One region of the Streptomyces sp. NBC_01515 genome, then DNA from elsewhere that is predicted to be linked to it. Evidence: riboswitches for the same ligand, from Rfam matches in the RefSeq annotation. Region 1 holds a riboswitch; each other region holds the start of a gene.
What was found. A riboswitch is a leader RNA that binds a small molecule or an ion and turns the genes downstream of it on or off. The one in region 1 is predicted to bind cobalamin.
Positions count from the first base shown of each region.

Region 2: it holds a riboswitch for cobalamin, as region 1 does, so the genes downstream of both, OG407_RS33945 (ribonucleoside-diphosphate reductase subunit alpha) here and OG407_RS02255 (ABC transporter substrate-binding protein) in region 1, are expected to answer to the same signal.
Region 3: it holds a riboswitch for cobalamin, as region 1 does, so the genes downstream of both, OG407_RS13825 (cobalamin biosynthesis protein) here and OG407_RS02255 (ABC transporter substrate-binding protein) in region 1, are expected to answer to the same signal.

Region 1 is NZ_CP109416.1:584,832-588,101, forward strand. Features, by position in the region: gene OG407_RS02250 (FecCD family ABC transporter permease) at 1-851, opposite strand, end outside; gene OG407_RS02255 (ABC transporter substrate-binding protein) at 848-1,909, opposite strand; cobalamin riboswitch at 1,963-2,176, opposite strand; gene OG407_RS02260 (universal stress protein) at 2,349-3,197, shown strand.
Region 2 is NZ_CP109416.1:7,464,268-7,467,537, reverse strand. Features, by position in the region: gene mctP (monocarboxylate uptake permease MctP) at 1-874, shown strand, start outside; gene OG407_RS33950 (GNAT family N-acetyltransferase) at 995-1,501, shown strand; cobalamin riboswitch at 1,547-1,678, shown strand; gene OG407_RS33945 (ribonucleoside-diphosphate reductase subunit alpha) at 1,802-3,270, shown strand, end outside.
Region 3 is NZ_CP109416.1:3,123,231-3,126,500, reverse strand. Features, by position in the region: gene OG407_RS13830 (cobyric acid synthase) at 1-881, opposite strand, end outside; gene OG407_RS13825 (cobalamin biosynthesis protein) at 878-1,819, opposite strand; cobalamin riboswitch at 1,919-2,061, opposite strand; gene OG407_RS13820 (hypothetical protein) at 2,196-2,417, opposite strand; gene OG407_RS13815 (anion permease) at 2,452-3,270, opposite strand, start outside.

The DNA.
Region 1 (3,270 bases):
AGTCGTACATGCCCGGAACCGGTCAACGCACGGGTGACATGCGGCAGGACCAGGCCGACGAAGCCGATCGCCCCGGCGCAGCTGACCAGGACGGCGGTGAGCAGCGCGGTGGCGCACAGCAGGATCAGCCGGGTTCGGGCGACGTTCACGCCGAGGCCTGCCGCTGCCTCCTCGCCGAAGGCGAACGCGTCCAACGTGGTGGCATGGCCCAGGCAGACGACCAGCACGAGCGCCAACGCGCCCGCGCACAGCAGCACTTGACCCCAGTCCGCGCCGGACAGCGAGCCGAGCAGCCAGAAGAGCACACCCTTGGTGGTCTCGGCGTCCGCCGACGTCAGCACCGTGAACGACGTGAGCGCGGAGAAGAGTTGCATGGCCGCCACGCCGGACAGCACCACCCGGTCCATGCTCGCGCCGAGGCTGTGGCTGAGCAGCATCACCAGCCCGAAGGAGAGCAGGGCACCGACGAACGCGCCCGCCGCCAGCGACACCGCCCCGCCGCCCACCCCGAGCACGACCACAGCGACCGCCCCCGTGGACGCCCCGGACGAGACGCCGAGCACGAACGGGTCCGCCAGCGGATTGCGCAGCAGGGACTGCATGACCGCGCCGCACAACGCGAGCCCGGCACCGCAGACGGCGGCGAGCAGCGTGCGCGGCATGCGCAGGTCCCAGACGATGCCGTCCCTGAGCGGGGCGAGCGTGCTCTCGCCGCCGCCGAGGTGGGACGCGATGGACGCCCACACGTCGGCCGTGGAGATGTCGGCGGGGCCGATGGTCACCGCGAAGGCCACGGAGACCAGCAGCGCGATGAGCCCGCCACCCGTCAACAGCAGGGTGCGGACGGTCACTTGGCGAGTCCGAAGTCGCGCAGGCCTGCGGCGACCTGCTCGATCCCTTCGACGGTGCGGATGGAGGGGTTCATCGCCTGGCCGCTGAGCAGGATGTACCGCTTCTTCTTGACGGCGGTGAGGTTGCGGGTGGCCGCGTTGGTCTCCAGGAAGTGGATCTTCGCCTTGGCGGTCTCGGCGGTCTGCGACTTGCGGGTCAGATCGCCGAGGACGATGACGTCGGGGTCGCGGTCGGCGACGGTCTCCCAGTTGATCTGGGGCCACTCGTCGTGGGTGTCGGAGAAGGCGTTCTTCGCTCCGACGGTGCGGGTGATGGCGCCGGGGGCGCCGCAGCAGCCCGCCAGGTAGGGCGACTGAGCGTTGGCGAACCAGTACATGAGGGTGGTGTCGGAGGCGTCGAGGCCGGTGGTGGCCTTGGTCACCCGCGCCTTCAGCTGGGCCACGAGCTGGTCGCCGCGCGCCTTCACGCCCATCGCGCGGGACAGGTCGCGTATCTCGCCGTAGACGCTGTCGAGCGTGAGCGGTGTGCTGCGCGAACCGTCGCCACCGCTGTCGTTGTCCTTGCCCGCGCAGTCGGACGGCGAGACGTACGTCGGCACGCCCAGCTTCTCGAACTGTTCGCGGGTCGCGACTCCGCCCTTGCCGAGCGTCGAGACGAAGGAGGCGGTGACGAAGTCGGGTTCGGCGTCGAGGACCTTCTCGAAGGAGGGGGCGTTGTCGGCGAGGCGCGGCACGCTCGCGTTCGCCTTCTCCAGGCCCTTGAGCACCGGGTCGGTCCAGGTGGCGGTGCCGGCGATGCGGTCGGCGAGGCCGAGGGAGAGCAGGATCTCGGTGGTGCCCTGGTTGAGGGAGACGACCCGCTCGGGGGCCGACTTCACCGTGACCTTGTGCCCGCAGTCGGTGAGCGTGAGCGGGAAGCCCGCGGCGGACTTCTCCGTCTCGCCGTCGGCGCTGTCGCCGTCGGATCCGCCGCACGCGGTGAGCAGCAGGGCGGGCGCGACGAGGAGGGCCGCGGTACGGCGGCGCAGTGGGACGGGGGCGGTACGGATCACGGGCATGCCTTGCCTGTCGGGGCTCGAACGCGGAGCCTGGCCTACGAACTCCCCCTCGCCGAGGGCGAGAAGGTGCCAGCAGGTCTTCGGACTCGGGTTCGTCCGGACGGGGCGCCTTCCCGGCGCGTCGCACACCGGCTCCCTCGGCCGGCCCGCGTCGCCCCAGTGGCGTGGATTGCCCCGCCCGTCCCCCTCACCGCTGCGCGTCAGTTCCGGATTCCCACCGGATTCCCTGGCCTCGGTTGTGGCGCGACTGGCCCGGCCAACGTATCAAGATCGGCGGTCGGCTCCCGCTGCGGGGTGCGGCACGGAGGTGCTCCTGAACCACTGCCGCTCTGTACCGGTACCGCTGGACTTTCCCCCGGTTCCGTCCGACCCCTGTGCGGCACGCTCCGCGCGGCGGATCGTAGAGGCCCCGACCCGCTCGCACGGAGGTCCAACGGCCATGGCCCAACTGATCGTTGTCGGTGTCGACGGTTCCGCGGACAGTCGCATCGCGGCCGACTGGGCAGCAACGGAAGCCGGGTTGCGTGGACTCGCCCTGCGGGTCGTCCACGTCTCGACACTCCCCGACGAGCAACTCCTCACCACCTGGCCCTACTTCCGCGAGCCCTCTCCCGACGCCCTCGTCACGTCCCTCGCGAAGGACCACCCCGAACTCCGGGCCGAGGTGGTCGCCCTCACCGGAGAGGTCGTGCCGGCCCTGCTCCCCCTGACCGCCGAGGCGGACTGCACGGTCCTCGGGCTGCGCGGTACGGGCGGTTTCGCGGGCCTGGCCCTCGGTTCCGTGGCCCACGGGGTCGCCGAGCACTCCGAGCGGCCGGTGGTGCTGGTGCCGAGCGGGTCCGTCCACAGCCGTCGCCCGCGGTCACCGTACGGCGTGACGCTGGGGGTCGACGGCGGCGAACTCCCCGGCGCCGTCGTCGACTTCGCCTTCGACGCCGCCTGCCGACGCGACACCGGCCTGCACGTCGTCCACGCCTGGCGGCTGCCCTCGCCCGCCGAGCACTGGATGCCGTACGCACCGCCCGAGAAGGACCGAGGACGCTGGGAGGACCAGGAGACGCAACGCCTCTCGGACGCGCTGCGGCCCTGGCGGGAGAAGTATCCGCACGTGGGTGTCTACGAGGATCTCCGTCTCCAGAGCCCGGCGGCCGCCCTGGTCCAGGCGTCGGTCCCGGCCTCGGCGGAACTGCTGGTGATCGGCCGCGCGGGCACGACACTCGGGCCCACCCTGCACGCCGTACTGGAACACACCGCGTGCCCGGTGGCCGTGGTCCCCCACCGCACCTGAGACCAGCTCCGCGCGTTACACTCGCGGGCCCGAACTCACCTGGCGACAAAGGCCGTTGGGCAACAGGAGAACC
Region 2 (3,270 bases), 6.9 Mb from region 1:
GGCGGGCCAATGGACGTACGCCACACTGGCGTTGGGCTCGGCGCTGGCCCTGTTCATGTACCCCCACTCGATCACCGCGACGCTCTCCTCCAAGAGCCGCAACGTGATCCGCCGCAACACCACGATCCTGCCGCTGTATTCACTGATGCTGGGCCTGCTCGCGCTGCTCGGCTTCATGGCGATCGCGGCCGGAGTCAAGGTCACCAACGGCCAGTTGGCGATCCCGCAGCTGTTCGAGAACATGTTCCCGGACTGGTTCGCGGGCGTGGCCTTCGCGGCGATCGGCATCGGCGCCCTCGTCCCCGCGGCGATCATGTCCATCGCGGCGGCGAACCTCTTCACCCGCAACATCTACAAGGACTTCATCAAGCCGGACGCGACCCCGGCCCAGGAGACAAAGGTCTCCAAGATCGTCTCCCTCCTGGTGAAGGTGGGCGCCCTGGCCTTCGTCCTGACGATGGACAAGACGGTCGCCATCAACTTCCAGCTCCTGGGCGGCATCTGGATCCTCCAGACCTTCCCGTCCCTGGTGGGCGGCCTCTTCACCCGCTGGCCCCACCGCTGGGCCCTCCTCACCGGCTGGGCGGTCGGCATGATCTACGGCACCCTCGCCGCGTACGGGGTCGCCTCCCCGACCCAGGACCACTTCGGCGGCTCGTCCAAGGAGATCCCCGGCATCGGCGAGATCGGCTACATCGGCCTGACGGCGTTCGTGATGAACGTCGTGGTGACGGTGGTCCTCACGTTCGCGCTGAAGGCGTTCAAGGCCCCCGAGGGCGTGGACGAGACAAGCCCCGCCGACTACACGGCGGACGCGGGCGACCCGGGCGTAGAGGTGGAACTACCTCCGGCAACAGCAGGGGCAACCCACTAACGCAGGCTGACCGTCCCCACCCAGGGGCGCGGGGAACTGCGCGACCAGCCACACACGACCCGCAGCGGGCCACCGGGAGCACCCCCCTCGGCGGCCCGCTGTTCGTACACACTGACCCCCATGGACATCCTCATCCGCCGAGCCAACCCCACCGAATACGAAGACCTCGGCACCCTCACAGCCCACGCCTACCTCGACGACGGCCTCCTCGACTACGGCGACGACGACCCCTACCTCCCCGTACTGAAGGACGTAGCAAGCCGAGCCGCAGCAGCCGAAGTCCTCGTCGCCGTGGAGGGCGACCACCTCCTCGGCGGAGTCACCTTCGTCCCCGGCCCCGGCCCGGTCGCCGACATAGCGCGACCCGGCGAGACAGAGATCCGCGCACTGGCGATCGCCCGCACCGCCCGCGGCCGAGGCGCAGGCGAGGCCCTCGTCCGCGCCTGCATCGACCGTGCCCGAGCCACCGAGGGCTGCGAGGCCGTAGTCCTGTCGACCCAGAGTTCCATGCACGCGGCCCACCGCATCTACGAACGCCTGGGTTTCGTCCGCACCCCCGACCGCGACTGGAACCCCGTGCCACACCTGGACGATCTCACTCTGCTCACCTACAAGCTGACACTCTGAAACCACCGCGACACAACATCTGGTGGTGACGTGACAGGCGAGCACAAGATGTATGCTCATGCTCGCTGTCGCCGCAGGGGAATCCGGTGCGAATCCGGAACTGTCCCGCAACGGTGTACTTACGTGCATATGCACGCATGGTCAGTCCGAGGACCTGCCGACAGCTCGCGTCCGGCCACCCGGCCAGGCGCATGACGTCCGGGCCTCGTGGAGTGGGCCGGTGGACGCGACGCCCCGTGCGCTCGTGTACTGCCGCCTGCCCTCGGCGAGGCCCCGTGCCGAGCGAGGGAGAGCCCCACCGTGACCATCGCGCCAGCAGAGCCGGCATCAGCGACCCAGGTGAACGAGGCGATCGTAGCGACCGCGACCGGACCCGGAACCGACGTTCCCGGTACGGCTGTTCAGGGCGCCGACGGCCCCGGTACCGCGATCCTGCGGACCCTGACCGAGCTGACCGCCGACCTCCCCGACGCCGACCCCGGCCGGGTCGCCGCCGCCACGTTGCGCGGCCGGTCCGCGCACGCGGACGTGGCGGAACTGCGCGAGCTGGCCACGGAGGCGGCCGCCGGCCTCATCTCCGAGGACCCGGTCTACTCCCGGCTGGCCGCCCGGCTGCTGACGGTCAGCATCGCCGCCGAGGCCGCCTCCCAGGGCGTCACGACGTTCACCGAGTCCGTCGCCGTGGGCCACCGCGAGGGCCTCATCGCCGACCGCACCGCCGAGTTCGCGACGCTGCACGCGGCCCGCCTCGACGCGCTGATCGCCGCCTCCTTCGATGAGGGCGCCGACGACCGCTTCGGCTACTTCGGCCTGCGCACCCTGTACAGCCGTTACCTCCTGCGGCACCCGATCACCCGCAAGGTCATCGAGACCCCCCAGCACTTCATGCTGCGCGTGGCCGCCGGTCTCGCCGAGGACGACAGCACCCGCGCCCTGGACGAAGTGGCCGCGCTCTACCGCCTGATGAGCCGCCTGGACTACCTCCCGTCCTCCCCCACGCTCTTCAACTCCGGCACCCGGCACCCCCAGATGTCGTCCTGCTACCTCCTCGACTCCCCGCTGGACGAGCTGGACTCCATCTACGACCGCTACCACCAGGTCGCCCGCCTCTCGAAGCACGCCGGCGGCATCGGGCTGTCGTACTCCCGCATCCGCAGCCGGGGTTCGCTGATCCGGGGCACGAACGGGCACTCCAACGGCATCGTCCCGTTCCTGAAGACGCTGGACGCCTCGGTCGCCGCGGTGAACCAGGGCGGCCGGCGCAAGGGTGCCGCCGCGGTGTACCTGGAGACCTGGCACTCCGACATCGAGGAGTTCCTGGAGCTGCGGGACAACACGGGTGAGGACGCCCGCCGTACGCACAACCTGAACCTCGCGCACTGGATCCCGGACGAGTTCATGCGCCGGGTGAACGAGAACGGCGACTGGTCGCTGTTCTCCCCCGCCGACGTGCCCGAGCTGGTCGACCTGTGGGGCGACGAGTTCGACGCCGCGTACCGCAAGGCCGAGGCGCAGGGGCTCGCCAAGAAGGCCATCCCGGCCCGTGACCTCTACGGCCGCATGATGCGCACCCTCGCGCAGACCGGCAACGGCTGGATGACCTTCAAGGACGCGGCCAACCGCACCGCCAACCAGACGGCCGAGCCGGGCCACACGGTCCACTCCTCCAACCTCTGCACGGAGATCCTGGAGGTCACGGACGACGGCGAGACGGCGGTCTGCAACCTGGGTTCGGTGAACCTCGGCGCGTTCGTGGTCGGCGACGACAT
Region 3 (3,270 bases), 2.5 Mb from region 1:
CGGTCCACGAACCGCACCACGACACCCGGTTCGGCGGCCAACGCGTCCACGTCGGTGAAGTTGGACATGAGGGGGATCGCGCAGACGGCGACCCGCAGCACGTCCTCGCCGACCGGCGGCGCGGTGTTCGACTCGCGCACGGTGCCGCGCAGCGAGATCCGCAGCCCGTCCTCCTCGTCGATCCCGAGCCCGTGCCGGAACGGCAGCACGCCGTACGTCCGCCGCCCGGTGAGGCCGAGCAGCATCTCCAACCCCGGTTCCAGCAGCGATACATCGCCCCGGAACTTGTTGACGAGGAACCCGGCGACGAAGGCCTGGTCCTCGGGGCTGAGCAGCGCGACGGTCCCGAAGAAGGAGGCGAAGACGCCCCCGCGGTCGATGTCGCCGACCACGAGCACGGGCAGTCGGGCATTGCGCGCGATGCCCATGTTCACGATGTCGGTCCGCCGCAGATTGATCTCCGCGGGCGAACCGGCCCCCTCACAGATCACCGCGTCATACGTGCCCCGCAACTCGGCGAGACAGTCCAACACGGTCCCGAGCAGGGCCTCTTGCCGCCCGCCGTGATAGCCGCGGGCACTCATCTCGCCAACGGGCCTGCCCATCAGCACGACTTGGCTGGTGCGGTCGCTGCCCGGCTTCAGCAGCACGGGATTCATCAGCGCGGTCGGCTCGATCCGGCACGCCTGGGCCTGCATGGCCTGCGCCCGCCCGATCTCGGCACCCTCGCGCGTCACGAACGAATTCAGGGACATGTTCTGCGCCTTGAACGGCGCGACCTTCACACCCTGCCGCACCAGCCACCGGCAGATCCCGGCGGTGACGACACTCTTCCCGGCGTCCGAGGTGGTGCCGGCCACCAACAACCCACCGCCGCTCATGACTTCAGCCCCTTCACCAGCAGCCGCCCGGCGACACTGACCCCGAGCGCGAGCAGACCGACGCGCCGGGACAGCCGTACGGCACGCGCGATGTCCGGTACGGCGACGGCGCGTCCGTCGCCGTTCAGCACGGGCCGGTGCTCGACCCGGCCGCCGTAGGAGAGCGTCCCGCCGAGGCGTACGCCGAGGGCTCCCGCGAAGGAGGCCTCCACGGGGCCTGCGTTGGGGCTGGGGTGTTTGCGGGCGTCGGTGCGCCAGGCGCGGGCGGCGCCGCGCGGGTCGCCGCCCGCGACGGTCGCGAGGGCGGCGGTGAGGCGGGCGCCCGGCCAGCCGGCGACGTCGTCGAGGCGGGCCGAAGCCCAGCCGTAGCGGCGGTACTTGGCCGACTTGTGGCCGACCATCGCGTCGAGGGTGTTCACGGCCCGGAAGCCGACCAGGCCCGGGACGCCCGCGATGCCGCCCCAGACCAGGGCGCCGACGACCGCGTCGGAGGTGTTCTCGGCGACGGACTCGACGACGGCCCGGGCGATCCCGTCGGCGTCGAGGGACTGCGGGTCCCGCCCGCAGAGGTGGGGGAGCCGGGCCCGCGCACCGTCGATGTCACCGGCCTCCAGCGCCCGCCCGATGACCCCGGCCTCGCGCGCGAGGGAGGTCCCGCCGACGACGGCCCAGGTGGCGGCGGCGGTGAGGGCGGCAGAGGCCGTACGGGACGGTCGTAGGGCCGAAGTGGCCGCGGCGGCGAGGGTGATGGTGCCACCGACGCACACGGCGGTGTGCAGGGCGCCCCAGCCCCGGTGGTCGCGCCACAGCACCTGTTCCACGGCGCCCGCGGCACGGCCGAAGGCGGCGACCGGATGCCCGCGGCGGGGATCGCCGAGCAGGTGGTCACCGAGGAGGCCGGCGGCGGCGCCGTACGCGAAGACGCGATCGGCACGCATCGGGTCAGCCGATCGCTGGATCGGACACGGTGCGGGTACGGGACCTCGAACGACAGCCGAGCATGGCGATATGTCCTCACTCAGGGTGTCCACGCCCTGGTTCGACGAGACCGGCGGTGAGAGTTCCTGGCTCCCGGGGGTGTCTACCCCGGTGACAGTGGCGGGACCGCGCCGGATTCGCACCGGCTTCCTCTCCTGCCGCCGTATATGGCTCCGGCAGTCCACCATGCTGTTGGAAGGGCCGTCAACTTGCTGTTGACCTGCGGGGACGGAGTGTGCTGATGCCCACACGCGAGGGATCGGAGGGGTCACGCGGACGTGGGGTGCGGGACGGCGATCCGTCCCGCACCCCACGTTCCGTTCGACTGGCGGCCGGTCAGGCCACGATCAGATAGATCCCGTACGCCACCGCCGCCGCGCAGGCCGCGAAGCAGGCGTACGCGCCGGTCAGGGCGAGGGGCGCGGAGTCGCCCTGGGCGGTGGCGCGTTCGCGGCGGGAGAGGCCGACGATGCCGAGGGTGAAGACGGCCACCAGGGAGACGGTGGCGACGAGGCTGACGCCGAAGACGGAGCCGAGGGCTGCCCAGTCGATGTGCATGCTGATTCGTTCCTTCGTGTCCGGGGCGCGGGGCTCAGACGGCGGCGGCCGGCGGTGTCGCCGGGTCGGACTGCACGATGGGGGCCGGGTTCACGGGCGGCGAGGGGATCGTCGCCGTGAGGCCTTCGGAGAGGGCGACCGACGGGGGCGGCGGGGTCACGGCGGCGATCGCGGTGGTGATCACGCCGGCCGGTTCGTCGATCTCGTTGACGTTCGAGGCGTCGACGACCTGGCGGCGGGAGAGCAGCCAGATGCCGGCGCTGGAGGCGACCAGGAAGACGGCCACCAGCGCGGTGCCCCAGTCGCCGAGGTCGGTCACGGACTCGGCGAGCGCGCCGACCAGCGCGGCGGCCGGCAGCGTCAGACCCCAGGCGACGAACATCCGGGTCGCGGTCGACCAGCGGACGACCCCGCCCTTGCGGCCGAGGCCCGCGCCCATCACCGAGCCGGAGACGGCGTGCGTGGTGGAGAGCGAGAAGCCGATGTGCGAGGAGGCCAGGATGACCGCGGCGGCGCTGGTCTGGGCGGCGAAGCCCTGCTGCGGCTGGAGGTCGGTCAGGCCCTTGCCCATGGTGCGGATGATGCGCCAGCCGCCGATGTAGGTGCCCATCGCGATGGCGAGGCCCGCGGAGAGGATGACCCAGGTGGGCGGGTCCGAGTCGGGGGCGATGGAGCCGCCGGCGATCAGGGCCAGGGTGATGATGCCCATCGTCTTCTGCGCGTCGTTCGTGCCGTGGGCCAGCGAGACCAGTCCGGCGGAGGCGATCTGGCCGGCGCGGAAGCCCCTGTCGGCGGCCTTGCCCCCGGCGTTGCGGCTCAGGGCGTAGGAGAAGCGGGTGGCGAGCATCGCCGC